Regions from separate parts of the Trichocoleus sp. DQ-A1 genome, predicted to be linked through region 2. Evidence: riboswitches for the same ligand, from Rfam matches in the RefSeq annotation. Region 2 holds a riboswitch; the other holds the start of a gene.

Region 1 (7,232 bases), on a different contig from region 2:
CCCCCTCAAGTCGGCTTCACTTAAGTTCACCTGCTTCAAGCTAGCTCCCGTCAAGTCTACTCCTCTCAAGTCGGCTCTACTTAGATTGGCTCCCTTCAAGTCGGCTCGCGTTAAGTCTACTCCTCTTAGATCCGCCTCGCTGAAGTTCACCTGCTTCAAAATGGCTCCCGTAAAGTCCGCCCCTCGTAAGTCGGCTCCGCTCAAGTTGGCATCATCCAGGTCAGCTTTCCTCAAGTTAGCTTTGCTTAAGTCTACCCCTCTCAAGTTTGCTCCGCGTAACTTTGCCCCTCGCAGATTGGTCGCCCTTAAGTCGGCTCCGCTCAGATTGACTCCGCTCAAATTAACCCCAGGCAGGCATACACCCGCAGCAATCAAGTAAGCTCCAGCTTCACTGGGGTCAAACTCGTAGGGAAATTGAGTCTCTTGCGTGTAGACAGCTTTTTCTAGAATGGTTCCCCTCAGCTTGGCTTTACTCAAATCGGTTCCAACCAGATTGGCACCCGCCAAGTTAACGTTCTCCAAATTTGCGCCGACCAGATTTGCCCTCATCAAATTTGCTGCTTTCAGGTCGGCTGACTTTAAATAAACTCCACTGAGATCGACTTCACTCAGGTTGACGCCGATGAGTAAAGTGCCAGAGGCAATCAAATAAGCCCCCGCTTCCTGAAGGTCAAAGTCTGGAGGGAATCGAGTCTCTTGATTGTAGACAGCCTTTTGTAGGATAGCCCCCTTTAGCTCGGCTGCGCTCAAGTCCACTCCTACCAGGTTCGCTCCAGCCAAGTTAGCGTTTTCCAGATTAGTCCCAACCAGATTCGCCTTTTTCAAGTTGGCTCCGCTCAAGTTGGCTGCTGTTAAATCTGCTCCAATCAGGGTGGTTCCACTCAGGTCTGCTTTCGTCAAGTCTGCCTCGCTCAGATTTGCTAAATTGAGACAGGCTCCACTTAGATTTGACCCATTCAGGTTTGCCTCTGTTAGGTCTGCTTCTATGAGATCTGCATAACTGAGGTTCGCCTCGCTGAGGTTTACTCTTCTTAGGTCTGCTCCCCTCAGCTCCTTCCCTTTAAGAAAAGCTCCCCTGAGTTCAGTTTCTTTCAAGTCTACAATCACGGCGTATGCCCCCTGGGTTTGTGCCCCCTTAGGTATTGGCTATTCAAGTCAGCTCGAATAGGTTTTTCCCCGCTCGGATTTTCTGGAAATGTTTTTAATTGTTTTTTCAGCACTTTAAAAATAACCGCTTTCAACTCTTAAGTTATTATTCCCAGTGCTGAGCAGCTGATTACTAATCATACGCGAAGTACAACTTTTCACTCGCCTGCCGATCGAAGATAGATGAGCAGCCACCGAGCGATCGCGGCATACGCTAGCAAAGAAATCGCATGGTAAAGTTTACGAGCGATCGCAACACTCAGTTTTCTGCTTGTCAAATTCCTCCTGTTTCCAATTCACCTAGCGCTCAATCGTGACTCCACCCCTTCGAGAATTTCAGGTGGTTAGTCTTGGCTGGCTGACCAATCTTTGCGTCTGGGTTGGGTTGAAGTGGATGCACCCCCAACAGCAGCCAGTGTTTCGCTCTATTGACTCTCCAAGGCTGCACCTACGCTCCCGCACGGGCACCTACGGCTTTTGAAGGGGTTCAAGAATTTTGGAGAGTCTTGCAGGTCGTCTGCTTGACCCTAAACTAGCAGTTGTTTCCCGAAAACAGGCTTCATCGCTATATGATCCGAGTTTAGAGTTCAAATCCCAGACTGTTCTAAGGAGTCTGGGGTTTCATCTTTAAAAATTAGTTGAAAGTGCTATACCTGGGTTGTTGAAGGCGTCACGATTTCCTCAGAAGTATTCACTGCTAACGGTAAAATGACAGTGAAGGTGGAGCCAATGCCTACTTGTGAAACTAGCTCTATTCTTCCTTGTAATAATTTTACCAACCGCGAGACAATCGCTAATCCTAAACCTGTACTTTCCGGAAGGAAAGACTTTTCTTGGGGAATAGAGCGAAAGTAGGGTTCAAATATACGAGCTTGGTCTTCTGGAGGAACGCCGATTCCCGTATCGCTGATAGCGATTGCCCACTCTTTATCTGATAGCGTTTGGCACCTTAATTTAATCGTTCCAGAGTCGGTGTAACGAATCGCGTTACTAAAGAGATTAGTAATAATTTGCTGTAGTCTCAGGGGATCTGTCAGCACCCGATCGGGGGCGCATGTTGGGTGTAGTCCTTCTCGAAGAGCAGCACAGCTATCGGCGCTAGCCGAATCGTAATCAACGATTATCTGTAGCTGTTTGGAATCCGCCAAAGGTTCTACCATTTCCAGAATATTTTGAATTAAAGAGCGTACATCTGTTACAGATGGCTGCAATTTCATTTTCCCCGCTTCATAGCGAGAGATTTCCAACGCATCGTTGATTAATCGAAGTAGCTGTCGTCCATTTCGTAGCACTTTCTCAATGTGTTCTAGATTCGGAAGGTTATTGCTCTCCTCCTGCTTCCGTTGTTGTTGGCGCAAAAATAAATCTGAGTAGCCAATAATGGAAGTAAGGGGAGTTTTCAATTCGTGGGCTAGATGAGAAAGGTTATCTTTATTCGCCCGAAGCAAACGAGTTAATTCTTGATTGGTCAATTTTAACTGACTTTGCAGCTGTTGGAGTTCGTGCAATCGCTCATCCATGTAGCTTTTAAAACATTGAGCGATCGCTTCATCCACTACTGTATCAATCAGACGAATGACTCGGATTATCTCAATCGGTGATGAGTCTAGCAACTCTCCCTCTAAGGTGGAAACGATTGTCTCCCGTAAAATTCGGTATTCGCGGACAATTTCTACTGGATCGTAACCTTGTTCAGCCCGAAGTATACCATGTTCTAAACTTGCATCTACTAACGACTGAACATCACTGTCTTGAAACTTAGAAAGTACAGTCGCTAATGCCTTGAGGACACGGGGGAGGCTGTCGCGCAAACCCTTGTAAGATAATTCTGCTGCGGTCTCAATTCGACTATCAGCACGGACAGCTTCAATCCATTTCTCTACAATCGTGGCAGATTTATCGATCAGTAATTGACTAAAATCCATCATTTTTTGGCGCTATTGACTCGTTTACAAATGCTCTCCATAGACTAAGATTAGCTTGGGGAGTAGCTAATTTGTTTTTCCTTCTTGCTTTCGCGCCCAAATACTTCGCCTATAAGCTCTTAAAATGTTTTTAATCAAAAGCCACCCTAAGGGTTAAAAACTTCATTTTCAGGTGCTCATTTCTTCATGTACGCGGAGATTAGCGCAGGAAATTACTTCTATTAAAGCTAAGTTTTCAGTAAAAATTTTTGTTGGGTTAGTATGTATTTCTAGTTGGGAGTCTGGTAAGGATTTAAACAATAAACGTTGCCCAGGGAAAACAATCCGTTCAAAGTTTAAGTCTTGAGTATTATCAACTCTAACAATTTGAATCTTATTTGTGCAATTTGTATAAAAACAAAGTATTTGTTCGGAAGGTTCAGAAACCAAAGAGGAGAATACTGACATCATATTGGGTGCCTTGAACGAACGATAAAATTGGCTGATTAACAAGATAGATAATATAAACTTCGACTGCTTCAAGCGGCTTCTACCTAAAGATGGGGTTGAAGGAAGGCAAGATGTAGTGGAGAATACAAACATCACTAGAATGCCTCAAAAAGTTCGTAAACTATTGTGAATTTGATGGAGAAGCGATCTCTAGAAAGCTATGTCTTCGGAAAGGTGGACTGTCTTAAAAAGGCGTGCTAAGCTTATCGGTTAATCCGAGTAAGTCAGCCTAATTCAGCGTCTTAGCAAGCGATCGCTCTGTATAAGCGCTGGAACGGAGGAACCAATTAATGGGGCGTATCTCTGCCAGGAGTAAGGCAAAAGGTGTAAGGCGGAATAAAAAACTGTTTATTTATCCTTCATCCCTTATCCATTAGAGAAGAGCATCTCTCAGCTCTAGCCCGTCAGCTAACTTCGTAGGCATTGAGAGGAGACTGAAGAGTCAGCATTTTTTGAAATGTTCTGAACTCATCAGTGTCCCCGGCTGGTACTGCTCTACTTTTTTGTACCTGAAGAGTGACTCTGAGGAGCTTCATAATGATATTGCAGCTGAATTTGTCTGCGATTGCAGTTGCTGGACAGGTAGCCTGGAAACGGGCAAAACCCGTTCTGATTCGGGATGTCGTCGTCCTCCCCGCCCTTGGTTTTTTAGGAATTCTCGTTCTGTGGTGGATTGTTGCGCTTTTCAAGCATGAATTAATACCCACCCCACCAGAGGCGTTCGTCAAGAATTTAGACTACATTCTGAACCCCTTTTACCGACGGGGTCCTGGCGATCTAGGGATTGGTTGGTTACTACTGGCAAGCCTTCGACGAGTATTGCTGGGATTTTTGTTAGGTGCAGTTGTTGCCATTCCCATTGGATTTTTGATTGGGATGTCCAAGCAAGCAATGATGGCACTCAATCCCATAATTCAGATTTTCAAGCCAGTATCGCCCCTAGCTTGGTTGCCCATTGCTTTAGCAATTTTTAACCTAGCAGATCCGTCAGCAATTTTTGTTATCTTCATTACCTCTTTGTGGCCCACCATTATTAACACTGCTCTCGGTGTTTCTAGCGTTTCCAAAGATTACCTCGATGTGGCAAGGGTGCTAGAAATGCCCCGTTGGCGACGAATTACCAAGATTATTTGGCCTGCGAGTTTGCCTTATGTCTTCACTGGTTTACGGATTAGTTTGGGAATTGCATGGCTGGTCATTGTCGCTGTAGAAATGCTCACAGGCGGCATCGGGATTGGGTTTTTTGTGTGGGATGAATGGAGTCGCTTAAACCTAAGCTCAGTATTTTTGGCAGTGGTAGTGATTGGGCTGACAGGACTACTGCTGGACTACGCCCTAGGCAAAGTTGAAGCTTTGGTTACTCACCGTCGCCCTAGGGCAACCTCTGTCTAATAATTTTCTGTAAACCTCTGTTAAGTAGGGATGATTCTGCTCTAACAGAAATCGCTAGTGTGAGCGAGACTCACGGCCGTCGTGGTAACGCTGACCGCTCAAACGAGTGGGTTGCGAGACGTAGTACCTACGGCGTCAATTTTTTCAGAGAACTCATGAGCAGTAATCGCTCAAACCTAGTGGCTTGAGCTGAGTGGAAATAAATCGCAAGGACGAATTATGAGTGACACCACAAACTGGACGCGACGAAAATTTCTGGAGGGTATGGGTGCCACAGCAGCAGGAATGGCACTATCATCTTGTGCGATTAGCGGCGATCGCTCAGCGAAAGGACTCACTGAAGAATCCGCATCCATCAAACAAGTCGTAGAGCCAGGATCGTTAGAAAAACCCGATCTGATTGTTGGCTACGTGCCGGTGAATGATTGTGCGCCGTTTGCGATCGCTTGGAAAAAAGGATTTTTCCGCAAGTATGGTCTCAACGTCCAACTTAATCGGGAAGCTAGCTGGGCAACCTCTCGTGACGGCGTAATTTTTGGTCGCACTGATGCCGCCCCCGTAGTCTCTGGTGCCGTCACCAACGCCAGAATCGGTGCTGAAGGCGCACGCCATGCCCCTCTCTGCGCCGCCATGACCATTCACCGACACGGTAACGCCATGACGATGAATCGGAAAATGTGGGAAGCAGGTTTGCGTCCCTGGCGGGAGTATAACGGCGATTTAGAAGCCTTTGGGAAGGATTTCCGCAGCTACTTTGAGAAGCAGCCGCGAGAACAACGAGTTTGGGCAGTTGTCCTCAGTTCTGCCATTTACGAATACTTCGTCCGCTACCTATCCGCCGCCGCCGGAGTCGATCCCCTGAAAGAGTTTCGCGTCATCATCGTTCCCCCACCGCAAATGGTGACGAACGTGCGGATAGGGGCGATGCAAGCCTACATGGTGGCAGAACCTTGGAATACCCGCGCAATTACCGGAAATGAAGGCGTTGGTTTTACCTTCGCTCAAGGCAAAGAAATTTGGTTGGGACACCCAGATCGGCTACTGGGTGTGATGGAATCTTTCATCCAAAAAAATCCCAAAACTTATCGTTCCCTCGTCAAAGCGATGATTGAAGCTTGCCAGTATTGCAGCAAGCCTGAAAACCGCGAAGAAGTAGCAACACTTATTTCCGAGCGTTCCTTTACAGGTGCTAAACCCAAATTTACTCGTCCCGCAATTATTGGCGACTACAATTATGGCGGTTTTGATGGTAAAGCTCGGATTGCGAAAGCCGAGGACAGTACAATCTTCTTCGATATCCCTGACAACATTCCCAAACGTCCAGGAGAACATTCGACATTTCTCTGGCAATCTGAAAGTCTCTGGTTAATGACTCAAGCAGCTCGTTGGGGACAAATCAAAGAATTTCCAAAGAATGCAGAAGCACTTGCCAAACAAGGCTGGAGAACCGATCTCTATCGAGAAATTGCCGCAGAAATGGGCATTGAGTGTCCCCAAGAAGATTACAAAGTTGAAGTACCGGAAGTATTTATTGATAAGAAAGGTTTTGACCCCAGCGATCCTGTTGGATATGTCAATGGTTTTGAGATTCGGGCGAACCGTCCCACTCGTTTCTTTCTGTCTTAATTAGCTGCACTGGCTACAGTTCAAGCGGCTCGGCTAAGTTTTACTTTTTGGCAAAAGCCAGCCTAATACCTTCAAAATTCTCAAGAGTTCGTCCCAAGAAGGAGCATGATATGACTAAATCCACCTCATTCTCAACGGATGCTAATAATCAAAGTGTCAACCGCACTGGATTTCTGGAAATAGAAAATCTTCGCAAGTCCTATCCCACAGCAGATGGAGGTGAATTTGTTGTCCTGGATGGCATTAATCTTAGTGTCAGTGAAAATGAATTTATTTGCGTGATTGGTCACTCTGGCTGCGGTAAATCAACGCTTCTCAAAATGGTTGCCGGGTTAGAAAAACCAACTTCCGGCTCAGTGCAATTAGAGGGTAAAGAAATTCGTAAACCTGGTGCCGAGCGCATGATGGTGTTCCAGCACTATTCACTGCTGCCGTGGTTGACGGTGAAAGAAAATATCCGTCTGGCAGTCGATGAAGTGCTAAAAAATGCCTCCCGTGCTGAAAAAATTAGCATTGTGAACGAACACTTGGCAATGGTGAATTTAACAGCAGCCGCTGACAAATATCCTGATGAAATTTCTGGCGGGATGAAGCAACGGGTGGGGATTGCTCGTGCCTTGGCAATTCGCCCCAAAATGTTGTTAATGGATGAAC
Region 2 (7,232 bases):
AAAGTACCGCCGGAAATATCATTGACGATATCAGCCCCCGCCCCAATCGCTGCCCGTGCCACAGATGCCCGTGTTGTATCCACGGAAATCGGAACCTCAGAAGGATGAGGGATGTATCCCGGAGGGTGGGATAAGGGATTGCCGTGTTGAGCAGATTCTATGACTCCTACCGCAGAATCGGAGTCATCCTCGATCTTTCCTTCTGCACCCTTTCGGAGGGCTTGCACTACTGGTAGCACCCGATCCAATTCCTCTTCCAGAGAGATTTGGGCGGCTCCGGGGCGGGTTGATTGTCCCCCCACATCGAGGATATTGGCTCCGGCTGCCACAAGATGCTTAGCCTGAGCCAAGGCGTCTCCTAGCGTGTTAAAGTCTCCGCCGTCACTAAAACTATCAGGCGTCACATTCAACACACCCATTAAATAAGTGCGCTGTCCCCAGTCAAAAGTTTGACCCCGCAGGGTCAAGCTATTTTGGATTTTGGATTGATTCATCCGTCATCCGGCGAAGAAAGCGCCGCTTCGCTAACATCCTTATCCTTTATTGAAAGTTGACAATTCGGGCAAAACTGGCAGCCTCCAGACTGGCTCCCCCGACCAAAGCCCCATCGATTTCTGGCTGCGCCATGATTTCATCAATATTATTGGGCTTGACCGAGCCACCGTACTGAATCGAGACATTTGGATTTGTCAATTGAGTGCGAATCAAGCCAATCACCCGATTTGCTTCTTTTGACTCGCAGGTGTCGCCAGTACCAATTGCCCAAATAGGTTCGTAGGCAATAACCAGGTTCTCTTGATCAACGTCAACCAAGCCTTTTTTCAGTTGGGTAGAAATCAGGGATTCTGTTTCACCTGCATCGCGTTGTTGCTTGGTTTCGCCGACGCAGAGAATGGGCGTTAAACCATAGCGTTGCGCTGCTTTCAGCCGTAAGTTCACAGTTTCATCGGTTTCGCCAAAGTATTGACGCCGTTCGCTATGACCCACAATTACGAAACGCACCCCAATTTCTGTCAGCATGGGTCCGGCAATTTCACCTGTGTAGGCTCCCATTTCTTCCCAGTGGATGTTTTGGGCACCCAGCTGCACGCGGCTACCGTGCAGATTTTTAGACATGATGCTCAAAGCAGTGAAAGGAGCCGCTAGGACTACTTCCCGCTCGTCCGGGGTTTCTTCTAGCTGAGACATGAATCCTTGCAAAAACTCCAGACTCTCGGTCTGAGTTTTGTACATTTTCCAATTACCGGCAATAACTATTTTCCGCACAGCTAACTCAGTCAAGTTCAGAATGCTAAAAACTGTAACCTCCAGTTTAGTACGGAGGGGGAACCCCTGCTTTAAAGGCGATCGCATTTACACTTTCTGGTCGCTAAAAGCGCAAATGTCAAGCGACGCGATAATTTCACCCCGCAATCCTTGCACGCCAACACTCGCTCCTGCGGATGCTGCTCTTAGCCGCGACTCACTTCAAAAATCTTTTTATTACTTTAGGTGGGTATTTACCCAAAAGATTCCCCCCTATCGTAGGATGTTCCTCAAAAAAAATTTGGGATAAGATTATACCAGAACGTTAATAAAATAATTTAAATTAATGGGGTAAATATGAAACTAAGACTTTTAGCAGCCGCAGCCCTCCTCCTCCCTTTGGGCTTAGTTGCTCCCGTCCGAGCCGAAAATCCCGCTCATGTCAGACGATTAATCGAAACTAAGCAATGTCAGAACTGCGACTTGAAAGGAGCCAATCTTGTAAGTGCTCATCTCACTGGGGCTGATTTGAGAGGGGCAAACTTGCAGGGAGCTAACCTAGCGAATGCCAACTTAGAAGGTGCCGATCTAACGCAGGCTAATCTGGAAAAAGCTAATTTAACGGGTGTATTTGCAAATAGCGCCGATCTCCAGAAAGCAGACTTAAGTAGTGCCAATTTGAGAGAGGCTAACTTGATAAATGCTAACTTGAAGGATGCGGCTCTCGACAACGCGATTTTGCCGAATAACGTTAAATGGGATTAGTGGGTTTTTCAAAACTAAATATTTGACAAAAATACAAAACTCGGTCAGTTACTGACCGAGTTTTGTTTTGAGCGATCGCCTACGCATAAAGCGCAGATACAATCAGGCTAGGCTCTAGCGTGCAGCCTTTGCCGAGAGCCGAGAAGCTTCTTGCTCCAAAATCCATGATGAAGACAAATCTTCTACAAAACTTTTCTGGTTTAAACTAGCAGCTTCAACTACTCTGACGATCAGTGTTGGCAAGTAAGTGCTATTAACCATCTGATAGCCATAGCCAAAAACCTTGCCAGAGCGTCCGGTTTTCTTATGTAGTACGCTATCTCCGATATTCAGCATGATTTCAACTCTCCTAATTTGGTAATTTGCCGTTTTCTTACTACTTGAATTGCTCTCAAATGATTGGATGGATATCCCGCTTTTACGGACAATCCATCGATTTGGAATAAATTTGTCTAGGGTTGGGGAATAGAGTTCTTGCAAAAATATTGAGAACCTGTCCTAACTTTCGGAAACGAAGAGGGAGTCTCATTTCCTCCTTGCAAGGAACAAAGAAGATTGATTGTTTTTATTGCAAGAAACGCTTATACACTGAAAGCTCACAACGTTGGATGGAAACTCTTTTCTAGTGCCTTTTCTTGCTCGCTATCGGGATGAAAATCCCATCCCAAAGAACTCAGCACTTTTCAGGGGAAAAAATCTCAAGCGACTAGCTGCGGTTTGCTCGCAGATTCAACAACGGCTTGGCACAGTAATTTGGTGTACAGATGACTGAGTCGTAATGCCACGCTATTCCAGCTAAAGGCAATTTCTACCCGTTGGCGACCCATCTGACCTAATTGGTCTCGCCAATCGGGATCGGCGAGGATGCGGTCAATTGCCTGTGCAAAGGAGACTTCATGTTTGGGAGGCACCAGTAAACCCGTTACCTCTGGCACTACGGTAAACTGCAAGCCGCCTACATTGCTTGCAATTACCGGCGTCCGGTTAGCCATTGCTTCAATGGCAACTAAACCGAAGGGTTCGTAATGACTGGGGACAACACACACATCGGCAGCTGAGTAGTAGAGAGGCAAATCGCTATCTTCCACACGACCGGGGAAGCAAGTGAGATCGCCAATGCCTTCTTCAGCTACGATTTTCTCAATGTGATCGCGTTCAATGCCGTCACTCTGTCCCGGACGACTTCCGCCTGCGATGAGGAGCTTTAGGTCGCAAGACTTGCGTAAGCTTGATTTTGCTACAGCTCGGACTAAAGTTTCAATTCCCTTGCGCCGATCGAAACGACCCACATACAGCACTACTTTGGCGTCGCTGGCAATTCCTAGCTGTTGGCGTGCTTCTTGGCGCTGAATGGAACCAAATTTAACGATATCTGTACCGCAGGGAATCATTTCAATCTGTCCCTGAGTGGAAACAAGCGATCGCATTTGATCTTCTTCTTGCGGACTGGTAGCAATCACTCGATCCACTGTTTCCAGACACGCTTTTTCAACGGCAAGTCGTGTGGAAGCGATCGCTGGAATTTCGGAAACTGTACGATACTTTACCGCCCCCAGCGAGTGATAAGTATGTACCTGTATCAAAGGTTGGTGCTTTTTCAGTTCCATTCCCACCCAAGATGACAACCAATAATTGGTATGCACCAGGGTATATTGCCAACCTTCACGCTGCTGAAATGCCTGGAATTGTTCAACAAACTCTGGTAAATAGCAGAAGAGTCGATCCCGACTCATGAATTGGGCTGGCCCAGCGGCTAATCGGATTGTCTGGCAGTTAGGCGTATGCTGAACGACATCCAGTTGCTCCGGAGTGCTGCGGCGAGTGAACATATCCACCTGCCAGCCTTGCTCAGCGAGTGCTAATCCTACTTGACGCACATAGACATTTTGACCTCCAGCTTCTTCTTGCCCAATTTCTACCGCTGGATCGCCATCTACTGAAATTAAGGCGATACGATTTTTTTCAGTCAGTAACATCGGTTGATTTTCTCCTCATAGCTAGCGCACCTGCTCTCCTACGCCAGCAGTTGAAGCACGAAATGTGCCTCTACTCATAGTCGAGGGCAGGTACAACGAAGCGAACAGATACCAGCCAAGGACACTGATGAGATCGCGCAAATTCTATAAAATTGCTGACTCTTCAGTCTCCTCTCAATGCCGACGGAGTTAGCTGACGGGCGAGGACTGAGAGATGTCCCTTTCTGAGGAATTAAGAATGCAAAATTAAACATTAAAATAGTCATCCTATCTTTGTAATTGTTTAATTTTTTATTTTTAATCTCTCATCGATAAGCCCCAAGATTTGGTTCCTCCGCTCCAGCTTCACCTTAATTAGATAAGGTACGTTTTTTAAAGTGAGATACTGGATTAGGCTGACTTATGTAGACTGACTGCAACCTTAACACTACAATTTAAAAATCGTCAACCTACCTTAAGATAGATGTTTTTTAATATACGAGGATGATATCTATACTTACCCTCCAAGGGTCAGACTTGCGACGTCAAGCATTTGATGTGGGCGGATGGGGTAGATAGAGTACATTGGGCTAAGTAAAAAAACCATCAGCTAACTTTTGTTAGCGAACGTTCGCGCACGGCATTAACCTACACGAGAAGAACTGCAACTCGTTATTAATAAAAGCTTTCTACGTCTTTAACCTTTAGTCATTCGTTCAATATCAACCAACTCATAACTAAGAGTTAAAGACTACTAGAAACAACTCTTTACTGTTGCTATGATTCATCTAATTATAGTTTTTATAGCTCGGTGCTAAATCATTTTCAAACGCGAGATATTCGACTTATCGAAGAAGTTAGGAATCTGAACTCCTAGCTTGCAACTCAAATAGGATTGCTATAGCTACGGGATAATTAGATTAGATTTAATAACCGAATGGAATGGTAGTTGTTGAGGGAAAAAGCCTGGTTTAGCGATTAGCGGTTAGCAATTTCAATTCCTAATTGCTAAGCGCTAATCGCTAAGTGGTTTTTTTAACGACTTGCTGCCGCTTCACGAGCAGCTGCCGCTTCATCTGGGTGAATCCCCAAACGCGTCAGATTAATCCGACCTTTGCTATCAATTTCCCGTACCTTGACAATAACTTCATCCCCGACAGCCACTTCATCTTCGACGCGACCGACTCGGTAATCAGCAAGTTGAGAAATGTGGATCATCCCTTCTTTTCCGGGAAGCACTTCCACAAACGCCCCAATTGGAATAATCCGGGTTACGCGACCAGCGTATACATCACCCTCATTCAGCCTCCGCGTCATCCCTTGGATGATGTTGCGGGCTTTCTTCGCCTTCTCGCCATCTACTGCTGAAATCGTGATCGTGCCATCATCCTCAATGTCGATTTTGGCACCCGTTTCTTCAGTGATGCTCTTAATCATCTTGCCTCCAGGCCCGATGACCATGCCAATGAGTTCTGGCTCAATCTTGAGCGTTAGCAAGCGAGGTGCATAAGGTGACATCTCGGTGCGGGGCTGGTCAATGGTTGCCAGCATTTTCTCTAAAATGTGCAGCCTAGCGCCCTTTGCTTGCTCGACGGCTTTGGCAATGATATCCAGAGGCAGTCCGCTGATCTTCATGTCCATTTGCAAGGCAGTGATACCAGTATCGGTACCTGCCACCTTAAAGTCCATGTCACCTAAGAAATCTTCAATGCCCTGAATATCAGTCAGAATGCGAACTTCCTCGCCTTCTTTAATCAGTCCCATTGCTGCGCCACTCACCGGCTTCGCAATGGGCACGCCAGCATCCATCAAAGCCAGGGTGGAACCACACACCGAACCCATCGATGTGGAACCATTAGAAGAAAGAACTTCAGACACCACCCGAATCACGTAGGGGAAGTCTTCCTTCGGCGGTAACACTGGCACTATTGCCCGTGCGGCTAGTGCCCCGTGACCAATTTCCCGACGACCGGGTGCCCGCATCGGCTTGGTTTCCCCAACAGAAAAGGGCGGAAAATTATAGTGATGTAAATAGCGCTTTTCATCTTCTGGATGCAGGTCATCTGCGAGATCCTGAGCATCGCCTGGGGTGCCGAGAGTACAAACAGATAACACCTGGGTCAGTCCTCGGTTAAACAAACCGCTACCATGAACCCGATTGGGCAACAGACCCACGCGACAAGAGACAGGGCGCACTTCATCAAGCTTGCGACCATCTACCCGGACGCTGTCTTCGACAATCTGACGGCGCATCAGCTTCTTGGTGATGTCTTTAAAGACGTTACTCACTGCTTTAGAGTTAGCCGCAGAAGCAACTCGAATGGGGTCGTCTTCAGCTAATTCTGCGATCGCTGCCAGGATTTGTGTCTCTTTGATCTGATCTAAAAGAGCATCGCGGCTATTTTTGTCCAGTTCAAATTTGGAGAGGACTTCTTTGATTTGGGCAGTCGCGCGATCGCGAATAAAATTCTCTAGGGTCGAATCGACTTCCGGCTGGATTTCTTGAACCAATTCAATCCCCAGTGCTGCCATGAGTTCTCGCTGCGCCTCAATCAAGTCGCGCACCGCCTCATAGCCGAAATCAATCGCCTCAATGACATCCTGTTCTGGCAGCTGATTCGCTCCAGCTTCGACCATAATCACGCCATCTGGAGAGCCTGCCACCACCAGATCCAAATCCCCCGCCTCAATCTCGGCGTAGGTAGGATTGATAATAAAATCATCCCCCACCAAACCAACCCGCACCGCTGCCATCGGTCCTTGGAAGGGAATCTGTGCTAAAAGCACCGCAATTGAAGCACCTGTTACCGCCAGAACATCCGGCGGTACCTGCTCATCCATCGACAGCGTGGTTGCTACTACCTGAATGTCATCTCTCAGCCAGGAAGGAAATAATGGACGCAGGGGACGGTCAATCAAACGACCCGTGAGCGTTACTTTTTCGGGGGGACGCCCTTCTCGTCGCAAGAAACCACCGGGAATCCGACCGGCTGCATAAAGCCTTTCTTCGTAATCTACCATTAACGGCAGGAAATCAATGCCTTCTCGGCCTCCGGAGCGAGTCGCCGTGACTAAAACTGCGGTGTCTCCTGACTGAATTAAAACTGAACCCCCAGCTTGAGGGGCAAGCAAACCCACCTTCAGTCGAATATCCCGTCCATCAAAGGATATTGACTTGTCTAGCTCTACCATGCGGTACTTTGTCCTTCTATCATTTTTCTTTATCTTTCGCAATCGTAGCACTTAGGTACTGGTGGTGCCTTTAGT

What was found. A riboswitch is a leader RNA that binds a small molecule or an ion and turns the genes downstream of it on or off. The one in region 2 is predicted to bind cyclic di-AMP.
Region 1: linked by a shared signal. The riboswitch ahead of ntrB (nitrate ABC transporter permease) and the one ahead of NDI33_RS11380 (glycosyltransferase family 1 protein) in region 2 are both predicted to bind cyclic di-AMP.

What each region holds. Positions count from the first base shown of each region.
Region 1 is NZ_JAMPKE010000064.1:1,971-9,202, reverse strand. Features, by position in the region: gene NDI33_RS27585 (pentapeptide repeat-containing protein) at 1-1,107, opposite strand, end outside; gene NDI33_RS27580 (hypothetical protein) at 1,460-1,627, shown strand; gene NDI33_RS27575 (ATP-binding protein) at 1,794-3,071, opposite strand; gene NDI33_RS27570 (DUF1830 domain-containing protein) at 3,240-3,518, opposite strand; cyclic di-AMP (ydaO/yuaA leader) riboswitch at 3,777-3,998, shown strand; gene ntrB (nitrate ABC transporter permease) at 4,098-4,952, shown strand; gene NDI33_RS27560 (ABC transporter substrate-binding protein) at 5,172-6,578, shown strand; gene NDI33_RS27555 (ABC transporter ATP-binding protein) at 6,689-7,232, shown strand, end outside.
Region 2 is NZ_JAMPKE010000009.1:92,170-99,401, reverse strand. Features, by position in the region: gene folP (dihydropteroate synthase) at 1-479, opposite strand, end outside; gene tpiA (triose-phosphate isomerase) at 541-1,266, opposite strand; gene NDI33_RS11390 (pentapeptide repeat-containing protein) at 1,603-2,010, shown strand; gene NDI33_RS11385 (hypothetical protein) at 2,125-2,346, opposite strand; gene NDI33_RS11380 (glycosyltransferase family 1 protein) at 2,709-3,986, opposite strand; cyclic di-AMP (ydaO/yuaA leader) riboswitch at 4,150-4,362, opposite strand; gene NDI33_RS11375 (polyribonucleotide nucleotidyltransferase) at 5,001-7,157, opposite strand.